Regions from separate parts of the Streptomyces griseochromogenes genome, predicted to be linked through region 2. Evidence: riboswitches for the same ligand, from Rfam matches in the RefSeq annotation. Region 2 holds a riboswitch; the other holds the start of a gene.
The links. A riboswitch is a leader RNA that binds a small molecule or an ion and turns the genes downstream of it on or off. The one in region 2 is predicted to bind guanidine.

Region 1 (4,403 bases), 5.0 Mb from region 2:
CCTGCCGATCCGGCCGGACCGCGTCATCCAGGCCGGGGCACCCCGTGCTTGACATCGCCGAGGAGCTTTTGACCTGGGCCGAGGAGGGCCGGGACTTCGCCGTCGCCACCGTGCTCGCGGTGGGCGGCAGCGCGCCGCGCGGCCCCGGCGCCGCCCTCGCCGTCGACAGCGCGGGCACGGTCATCGGCTCGGTGTCCGGCGGTTGTGTGGAGGGCGCGGTCTACGACCTGTGCCGGGAGGCGCTCCAGACGGGCGAGAGCGTCACGGAACACTTCGGCTACAGCGACGAGGACGCCTTCGCCGTGGGACTGACCTGCGGCGGGACGATCGATGTGCTGATCACGCCGCTGGGCGGGCACGCGCCCGCCCGGACCGTCCCGGCGTCGGCCCTGTCGGCCGCGGGCCGGGGCGAACCGGTCGCCCTGGCCCGGGTCGCCCGCGGGCCGGCGGAACTGCTCGGCCGGGCCCTGCTGGTGCGAGACGACGGCACCTACGAGGGCGCTCTCGGCTCGCACCCGGAGCTGGACCGGACGGCGGCCGCCGAGGCCCGGGCGCTGCTGGAGGCGGGGCGGACCGGCACCGTGGACATCGCCGAGGACGGCTCGCACTGCCCCGGCGGCCTCACCCTGCTGGTCGAGTCGAACGTGCCGCCCCCGCGCATGATCGTCTTCGGCGCGGTGGACTTCGCGTCGGCGCTGGCGCGGGCCGGCAAGTTCCTCGGCTACCACGTGACCGTCTGCGACGCCCGCCCCGTCTTCGCCACACCTGCCCGCTTCCCCGACGCCGACGAGGTGGTCGTCGACTGGCCGCACCGCTACCTGCGCCGCACCGGGACCGACGCCCGCACGGTCCTGTGCGTGCTCACCCACGACGCGAAGTTCGACATACCGCTGCTGAAGGCGGCCCTCGGGATGCCGGTGTCGTTCGTCGGTGCGATGGGCTCGCGCCGCACCCACGAGGAACGCCATCGGCGGCTGCGGGAGGAAGGCGTGACCGAGCGCGAGTTGGCCCGGCTGCGGTCCCCGATCGGCCTTGACCTCGGCGCCCGCACCCCGGAGGAGACCGCCCTGTCGATCGTGGCGGAGATCGTCGCCGCCAGGCGCGGCGGGACGGGCGTTCCCCTGACCGGCACGAACACACCGATCCACCGTGACCGGGACCGACACGGCGGTGCGACGGCCGCCTGAGCGGCTGCCCGAGCGGCCGGGAGGCGGTCCCTCCCGGCCGCTCAGGAGTGCGGGCACAGGACGAAGTCGTCGTAGGCGCGCCGGGTCAGGTCGTCGCCGAGGCCGGTGAGCGCCTCGCGGATCCGGCGGAGGCGGGCGGGCGGCAGCTGGAGCGGGGGCTCGTCGGGCTGGTAGGTGGTGCGGACCGGATAGTCCACGCCCGGTTCGGTCGTCATCTCGATGTGGCAGCCGAGCACATGGGTGACCGGCCGGCTGTCGGCGAACTCGATCAGCCGGTCGATGCTGCGCGCGAAGGCGGGCACGTCCTGGATGTAGAGCCGCCCCGGATAGACGCTGTCACCGGTCAGCAGGAGGCCGGTGGCCGGGTCGTAGTAGGTGACCGCCGCCTCGTGGTGGCCCGGCGTGGCCAGGCACTCCAGCTCCCGGCCGCCCAGATCGACGACGGCGACGGCGTCCGGGTCCGTGTCGAACCCGAAGTACCGCCAGGCGGTGGAAAGGCCGGCGCCGACCACCGTGGTGCCGGGGCGGCCCGCGAACTGGGCGTCGCCCGCGATGTGGTCACCGTGCCCGTGGGTGTGCAGCACGAGCAGTTGGTAGTCCTCCCGGGGATGCCGGGCGAGCCAGTCCGCGAGGAGCCCGTCGACCACGTGGCGCAGCGGGAAGAACTCGGCGGACTCGGTGGCGCCGGTGTCGATGAGCACCGCCCGCTCGTTTCCGCACAGCAGGAACAGGAACGGCGCCTCGTAGTGGACCGCCATGTTCTGCCGCAGGATGAAGGTGTGCTCGTCGTACGCGTGGACCTGGATGTCCGGGTCGGTGTTGTGCTTCGCCGACGGCGAGCCGTGGATCCACCTCACGTCCAGCGGGCGCGCCCGTGGAGGGGCGCCAGTGAAGTCGATCAGCCGCGTACGGGCGTCCACGATGCCTCCGCGCGTGCGTCGTCTTGGCGGGCCGGGTACGGCGCACATCTCGTCCGGGGCAGGCACGTCCGAGCCTCCGACGGGACGCTACCACGCCGTCCTGCGGGTGAGACCGGACGGCGGCCCGCGCCGATCCCCTGGCATCCGGCCGTCACCGGCGAGTCCGGAACACCGCCGTGCGGGCCGTGACACCCGCCGGCGTCAACACGGCTCGGCGCCCTCGCCCGACCCGGCCCGCGGCGGATGCGGCACGGATGGTTCCTCGGCGAGCAGACAGGCCGTGAGCGCCGCGGTGTCGTCCTGCAACTGGTTGTGGCTGTAGGCCAGCAGGTCGTGGTGGAGCTGCTCCAGCAGCTCCCGGGGCGGCAGGGGGCCCCAGGAACGGAGGCGCTGGAGAAGGGGGTAGAAGGAGCCGGAGGAGTCGCGGGTCTCCGTGATGCCGTCCGTGTACAGCAGGATCTGGTCGCCAGGACGGAAGTCGTAGACGTCGACCTGATAGGGGTCGTCGACGAGCATGCCGAGGTTCAACGGAGGGCCCGACCGCCCTCGGTCCAGCTCACGCGCCTCGTCGCGGCGGATGAGGATGGGCGGCGGATGGCCGCAGTTGACGACGCGTACGACATGTCCCTCGGGTGGGATCTCGGCGAAGACGGCGGTCACGAACCGTTCGCCCAGCTCGCTTCCGCCGAGCCGGTCCGCCCTGCGGTCCATGCTCGTCTCCACGCGGTCCGCCAGGGAGGCGAGGTCGGGTTCGTCGTGCGCGGCCTCGCGGAACGCGCCGAGCATGGCGGCGGCGGTCTCGACCGCGAGCAGACCCTTGCCGCGGACATCGCCGATGAGCAGACGGACCCCGTACGAGGTGGGGACGGCCTCGTAGAGGTCGCCGCCGATGCGTGCCTCCGCGGCGGCGGAGAGGTAGAGGCTCTCCAGGAGAAGGTTGCCGATCCGGCGCGGAACCGGTCTGAGCAGGACGCGCTGGGCGATCTCGGCGACGAAGCGCACATCGGCGAGCGTGCGCTCACGGCGGGTCCGATGGGAGGCCAGGACCGTGCCGAGGGCACCCACCAAGGCGGTGCAGATGTAGGAGGCCACGTAGTGGCGGTCCCACAGGTACCCGACGGACCGGCCCGCGCAGCACGGAGTACCGGCCAGCACTCCTTCGAAGAGCACGGCGAACACCGTGGCGCCGGCGACCACCAGGGGCCCGTGCGCGAACGCGGCCACCAGAGGTACGGCGATCAGTGCGAAGCTCACCGGCCAGTCCACCGGCGTAAGGGGTTCGACCGCCAGAAGGGCCATGACGTACAGGATCGGAAGCCATCGCATCCACCCCGGAGGCGCGGACAGCCGAGTCCGTGCGGCCATCTCGGCCTCGGGCTCCCGAACGGCGCGCCCGTTCCTCACCAGTCGCTCCTGCGCGCGGAAGCCGTGGAAGCTGCCAGAGCGGCCCGGAAGACGTGCCCTGCGGGGGCACGGCATGCCCGACGGTTCGGCTTACGCGGCCTTCGCACTGCGGACTCCTGTCACACGACCCCGACAAGAGGTCCAGCCTCCAGCGCCGGGCCTCGGCGCACCGGTGATTGCTCCACCTGGCGGCATGTTCGTCCCGCCCGTTCGTCGCCCCTGCCGCACACGGCGCCTCGCCCCGCGACTTCGGTCCGGAGCCGGTGCGCGGGCGCGGCGTGGAGTATAGTATTCATCGACCGATGAATTAATGGTCTCGTGAAGGGCAGGACTGCCATGGAACGGACCACATGCTGTGTGGTGGGAGGCGGCCCCGCGGGCATGGTGCTCGCCCTGCTGCTGGCCCGGGCCGGAGTCGCGGTGACGGTCCTGGAGAAGCATGCCGACTTCCTGCGTGACTTCCGCGGCGACACCGTCCACCCCTCAACCCTCGCGCTGCTCGACGAATTGGGTCTGGCCGAGCGCTTCGCCCGGCTGCCGCAGCGCCGGGTACGCACCGTCCAGCTGCCCGTCGGAGCCGGCCGCTCACCGGTCACGATCTCCGACCTCACCGTGCTGCGAGGCCCCTACAACTACGTGGCGATGGTGCCCCAGTGGGATCTGCTGGACCTCCTCGTGGACGAGGCCCGGCGCGAACCGTCCTTCGACCTGAGGATGAGCACCGAGGCGACCTCCTTCCTCGTCGAGTCCGGCCGGGTGGCCGGGGTGCGCTACCGCACCGCGGACGGCCGCGCCGGCGAGCTGCGGGCCGTCCTCACCGTCGCCTGCGACGGCCGCGGCTCACTGGCCCGCTCCCGGCCGGAGCTGGGACTGCGCCGCTTCGTCTGCCCGA
Region 2 (4,403 bases):
CCGCAGTACCTCGCACATGTTCGTGGAGGCGGCCACCGCCTGCTCAAGGATTTCCCGTGTCCACCTCACCCCCTCCCGCTCGAAGTGCGACACATCCACTCCCAGCTTCCTCATCCGCCCGAGCACGTACCGCCGCGTCGAGCTCTTCGGGTCCACCCCTAACCGCTCCAACGCCTCCGACAGCGTCCGCGCCCCGCGAGCCGCCTCCTCCAGCCGCTCCTTGGTGTACGCACTGGCCCCCATCGAGTCCCCCTCCGTTCCGGCTGCGCATTCGCAGCTCGCACGGAGTAACTAACCGTTTATCGGACAGTCACGCCCGGAATGGAAACAGCCCGCGCCGGGGCATCCCGGCGCGGGCTGTTCAGCAGGAGGAAATTGCCCTCAGGGACTCAGATCCCCAGGTCCTTGATGATCTTGGCTACGTGGCCCGTCGCGCGGACGTTGTACAGGGCCCGTTCGACCTTGCCCTCCTCGTCCACGACGACCGTGGAGCGGATGACGCCCATGTACGTCTTGCCGTAGTTCTTCTTCTCGCCGAAGGCGCCGTAGGCGTCGAGGACCTTCTTGTCGGGGTCGGCGAGGAGGGTGACCTTCAGGGACTCCTGCTCGCGGAACTTGGCCAGCTTCTCCGGCTTGTCGGGAGAGATGCCGATGACGTCGTAGCCGGCGCCGGCCAGGAGGGAGAGGTTGTCCGTGAAGTCGCAGGCCTGCTTGGTGCAGCCGGGGGTCAGGGCCGCGGGGTAGAAGTAGACGATGACCTTGCGGCCCTTGTGGGAGGAAAGGGACACCTCGTTGCCGTCGGCATCCGGGAGGGTGAAGGCGGGGGCCACGTCCCCGGGCTGGAGTCGCTCGCTCATCGGTCCAGCGTAACGGGGGGCGTTGCGGCGCGGCGGGGGGTGGAGCTGACAGACTGTCCAGGACAGCATCAGGAGACTTCGGAGGCCGTACGGTGGCGGACACGTCGGACACCAGAACCCCGGCGCAGATCGAGGCGGACATCAAGCGCCGCCGTGACGTGCTGGCCGAGACGCTCGACGAGATCGGGGTGCGGGTGCATCCGAAGACGATCGTCGGGGATGCCAAGGCCAAGGTCGTCGCCAATGTCGATCACACGGTCGGGCGGGCTTATGTCCAGGTCAATCGGGTGGTGAGTGAGGTGCGGGCGCAGTTCGTGGACGAGGAGGGCGCGCCCAGGCTGGAGCGGGTCGTCCCTGTCGCGCTTGTCGTCGTGGGTGTGGTGGGGCTGCTCGCCCTCGGGTCACGGCGGCGCAAGAGCTGACAAGGCGGAGTCGAGCGGGTGGTCCTGGGTCGTACGGGCGGGTCCGAGGCAGGTAGGTTCGAGGCGTGAGCGCCAACAGAAACCAGCAGAGCAACCCTCAGCACGACAAGCTGCCCATTCGGATGCTGCATGACCGGGTGCTGGTCAAGCAGGACACGGGTGAGGGCGAGCGGCGGTCGGGCGGCGGCATCCTGATTCCCGCGACCGCGGCGGTCGGGCGGCGGCTGGCCTGGGCCGAGGTCGTCGCGGTCGGGCAGAACGTGCGGACGGTGGAGCCCGGCGACCGTGTTCTGTTCGACCCGGAGGACCGTGCCGAGGTCGAGGTGCGGGGCGTGGCGTATGTGCTCATGCGGGAGCGCGATCTGCACGCGGTGGCCGCGGACCGGTTCGAGGGCGGCGAGGACTCCACCGGCCTGTACCTCTGATTCGGTCGATTCGATGGCCGATGGGGGCTGGTGACTGTTGTCACCAGCCCCTTTTGTCGTCCCTTTGCTATGTTCGAAGGAGCCCGACGAGACGCGCCGTACCGGGATGCAGGCAAAGACGACGCACCGAAGAAGAGTCGTTCTCGTCTCGGAGGTGTTTGTCGTGGCCTGGGTGCTGCTTGTGGTCGCCGGTCTGCTGGAAGTGGGCTGGTCGATCGGGATGAAGTACACCGACGGATTCACCCGGCTCGTGCCCAGTGTGCTCACCGGTGCCGGGATCGTCGCCAGCATGGTGTTGCTGTCGTACGCCGCGAAGTCCCTGCCGATCGGTACGGCGTACGGCGTGTGGGTGGGGATCGGGGCGGCCGGGGCGGCGGTGCTCGGCATGGTGGTGCTGGGTGAGCCGGTCACCGCCGCCCGGATTTTCTTCGTCTGTCTGCTGCTGGTCGCCGTGGTGGGGCTGAAGGCGACCAGCGGTCACTGAAGGTCGCTAGCCGGTCACTGTGGTTGGCCCGCTGTGACGCCGCCGTCCGTGGTGCCGACGTCGGTTCCGCCGTCGGTGGTCGTGCCGCCCCCGTCGGTACCGCCTGGTGCGCCGCCGCCGGTGGTCGTGCCACCGCCGTCGGTACCACCGGGTGTGCCGCCGCCCGTGGTGGTGGTGCCGCCGCCGTCGGTGGTCGCACCGCCGTTCGTCGTGGGGGTACCGCCGGTCGTGCCGCCGTTGGTGGGGGTGCCGGTGGTGTCACCGCCGGTCGTGCCGTGGGTCGGCTTGCCGCCGTCCGTGGGGGTGCCGGTGGTGCCGCCGTTGTCCTGGGTTCCGGTGGTGCCGGGTGTGGACGGGGCCTGCGAGGGGGGAGCCTGGACGTCGGCGCCCTGCTGGAGTTCTAGGTCGAAGTCGGAGACCGGCTTGCCCTTGAGTGCGTTGCGGGTGAACTGGGCCCAGATCTCGGTGGGTGCGCCGCCGCCGTTGATGCGGGGCAGGCCCAGTGCGCCGTAGAGCGGTTTGTGGCCGGCGGTGACCGGGTCCTGGCCCATGACGGAGACGACGGTGGCGAGTTCGGGGGTGTAGCCGGCGAACCAGGCCGCGGTGTCCTCCTCGGCGGTGCCGGTCTTGCCCGCGGCGGGGCGGCCGGCCTCCTGTGCCGCGGTGGCGGTGCCGTTGTCGACCACGCTCTGCAGGACGGAGGTGGTGGTGTCGGCGGCCTCGCGGCTGACGGCCTGCTTGACCGGCTCGTCGGGCAGCTTGACCTGTTCGGTGCCCTCCTTGGTGATCTTCTCGATCATCGTGTACGTGCCGTGCCTGCCGTGGTTGGCGAGGGTCGCGTACGCCTCGGCCATGTCGAGGACGCTGGCGGTGGCGGTGCCGAGGGCGATGGACGGGTAGGGCTGGAGGTCCTTGGTGTCGGAGGGGATGCCGAGGTCGACGGCGGTCTGCTTGACCTTGGCGGGGCCGACGTCGACGGCCATCTGGGCGTACACGGTGTTGACCGACAGGTCGGTGGCCTTGCGGACGGTGATGTCGCCGTAGGACTTGGAGTCCTCGTTCTCGGGGGCGTAGGGGCCGCCGCTCCAGCCTTGTACGGGGCGCTTGTTGGTGCCGTCGTAGTAGGTGTTGGGGCTGACGGTCTGGCCGTCCTGGGTGGTCGAGCCGTTCTGGACCGCGGAGGTGAAGACGAACGGCTTGAAGGTGGAGCCGACCTGGAAGTCACCGCGGGTGGCACCGTTGGTGTACTGCTTCACGTAGTCGATGCCGCCGTACATGGCGACGACCTTGCCGGTCTTGGGGTCGACGGAGGCTCCGCCGGCGCGGACGTTGTTGTCGACCTTGTTGTTCTTCTTGTCCAGCTTGGACATCAGCCGGTCGTTCACGGCCTTGACGAAGGCGTTCTGCTTGTCCTTCTGGAAGGTCGTGGTGATGCGGTAGCCGCCCAGGGCCAGCTTGTCGGGGTCGATGATGTTGTTGGTGGTCAGGTAGTGCTTGACCGCCTCGACGAGGTAGCCGCGCTGGCCGGACAGGCCGGTGGAGACGGTCTGTTCCTTCGGCATGGGGAACTTCATGCCGGTGCGCTTGGCCTCGCTGAGCCAGCCCTTCTTGACCATGCCGTCCAGGACGTAGTTCCAGCGGGCGAGGGCCGCGGACTTGTTCTCGGGGTGGGCGACGACGTCGTACTCGCTCGGGGCGTTGACGAGGGCGGCGAGGTAGGCGGCGCGGGCCGGGTCGAGGTCGGTGGCGTCCCTGCCGTAGTAGGCCTGGGCCGCGGCCTGGATGCCGTAGGCGTTGCGGCCGAAGTAGCTGGTGTTGAGGTAGCCCTCGAGGATCTGGTCCTTCGACTTGTTCTGGTCCAGCTTGATCGAGATGAAGAATTCCTTGGCCTTGCGGGTGATCGTCTGTTCCTGGGCCAGGTAGTAGTTCTTCACGTACTGCTGGGTGATGGTGGAGCCGGACTGCTTGCCCTTGCCGGTGGCGGTGTTCCAGCCGGCGCGGAGCATGGCCTTGGGGTCGACGGCGGACTCGGTGTAGAAGTCGCGGTCCTCGGCGGCCAGGACGGCGTGCTGGGCGTCCTTGGAGATCTGGGCGAGGCTGACGCTCTCGCGGTTGATCTTGCCGTCGCGGGCGAGCTGGGAGCCGTCGGCGTAGAGGTAGACGTTGCTCTGCTTGGTGGCGAGGGCGTTGGCCGGCGGGATCTTCACGAGCGAGT

Region 1: linked by a shared signal. The riboswitch ahead of AVL59_RS19760 (MBL fold metallo-hydrolase) and the one ahead of sugE (quaternary ammonium compound efflux SMR transporter SugE) in region 2 are both predicted to bind guanidine.

The regions. Positions count from the first base shown of each region.
Region 1 covers NZ_CP016279.1:4,660,313-4,664,715, forward strand. Annotated here, with positions in the region: gene AVL59_RS19750 (xanthine dehydrogenase family protein molybdopterin-binding subunit) at 1-52, shown strand, start outside; gene AVL59_RS19755 (XdhC family protein) at 45-1,187, shown strand; gene AVL59_RS19760 (MBL fold metallo-hydrolase) at 1,229-2,107, opposite strand; guanidine-III (ykkC-III) riboswitch at 2,120-2,187, opposite strand; gene AVL59_RS19765 (PP2C family protein-serine/threonine phosphatase) at 2,309-3,406, opposite strand; gene AVL59_RS19770 (FAD-dependent oxidoreductase) at 3,848-4,403, shown strand, end outside.
Region 2 covers NZ_CP016279.1:9,684,705-9,689,107, forward strand. Annotated here, with positions in the region: gene AVL59_RS42195 (HNH endonuclease signature motif containing protein) at 1-243, opposite strand, end outside; gene bcp (thioredoxin-dependent thiol peroxidase) at 390-857, opposite strand; gene AVL59_RS42205 (DUF3618 domain-containing protein) at 950-1,279, shown strand; gene AVL59_RS42210 (GroES family chaperonin) at 1,402-1,704, shown strand; guanidine-III (ykkC-III) riboswitch at 1,761-1,832, shown strand; gene sugE (quaternary ammonium compound efflux SMR transporter SugE) at 1,868-2,188, shown strand; gene AVL59_RS42220 (transglycosylase domain-containing protein) at 2,203-4,403, opposite strand, start outside.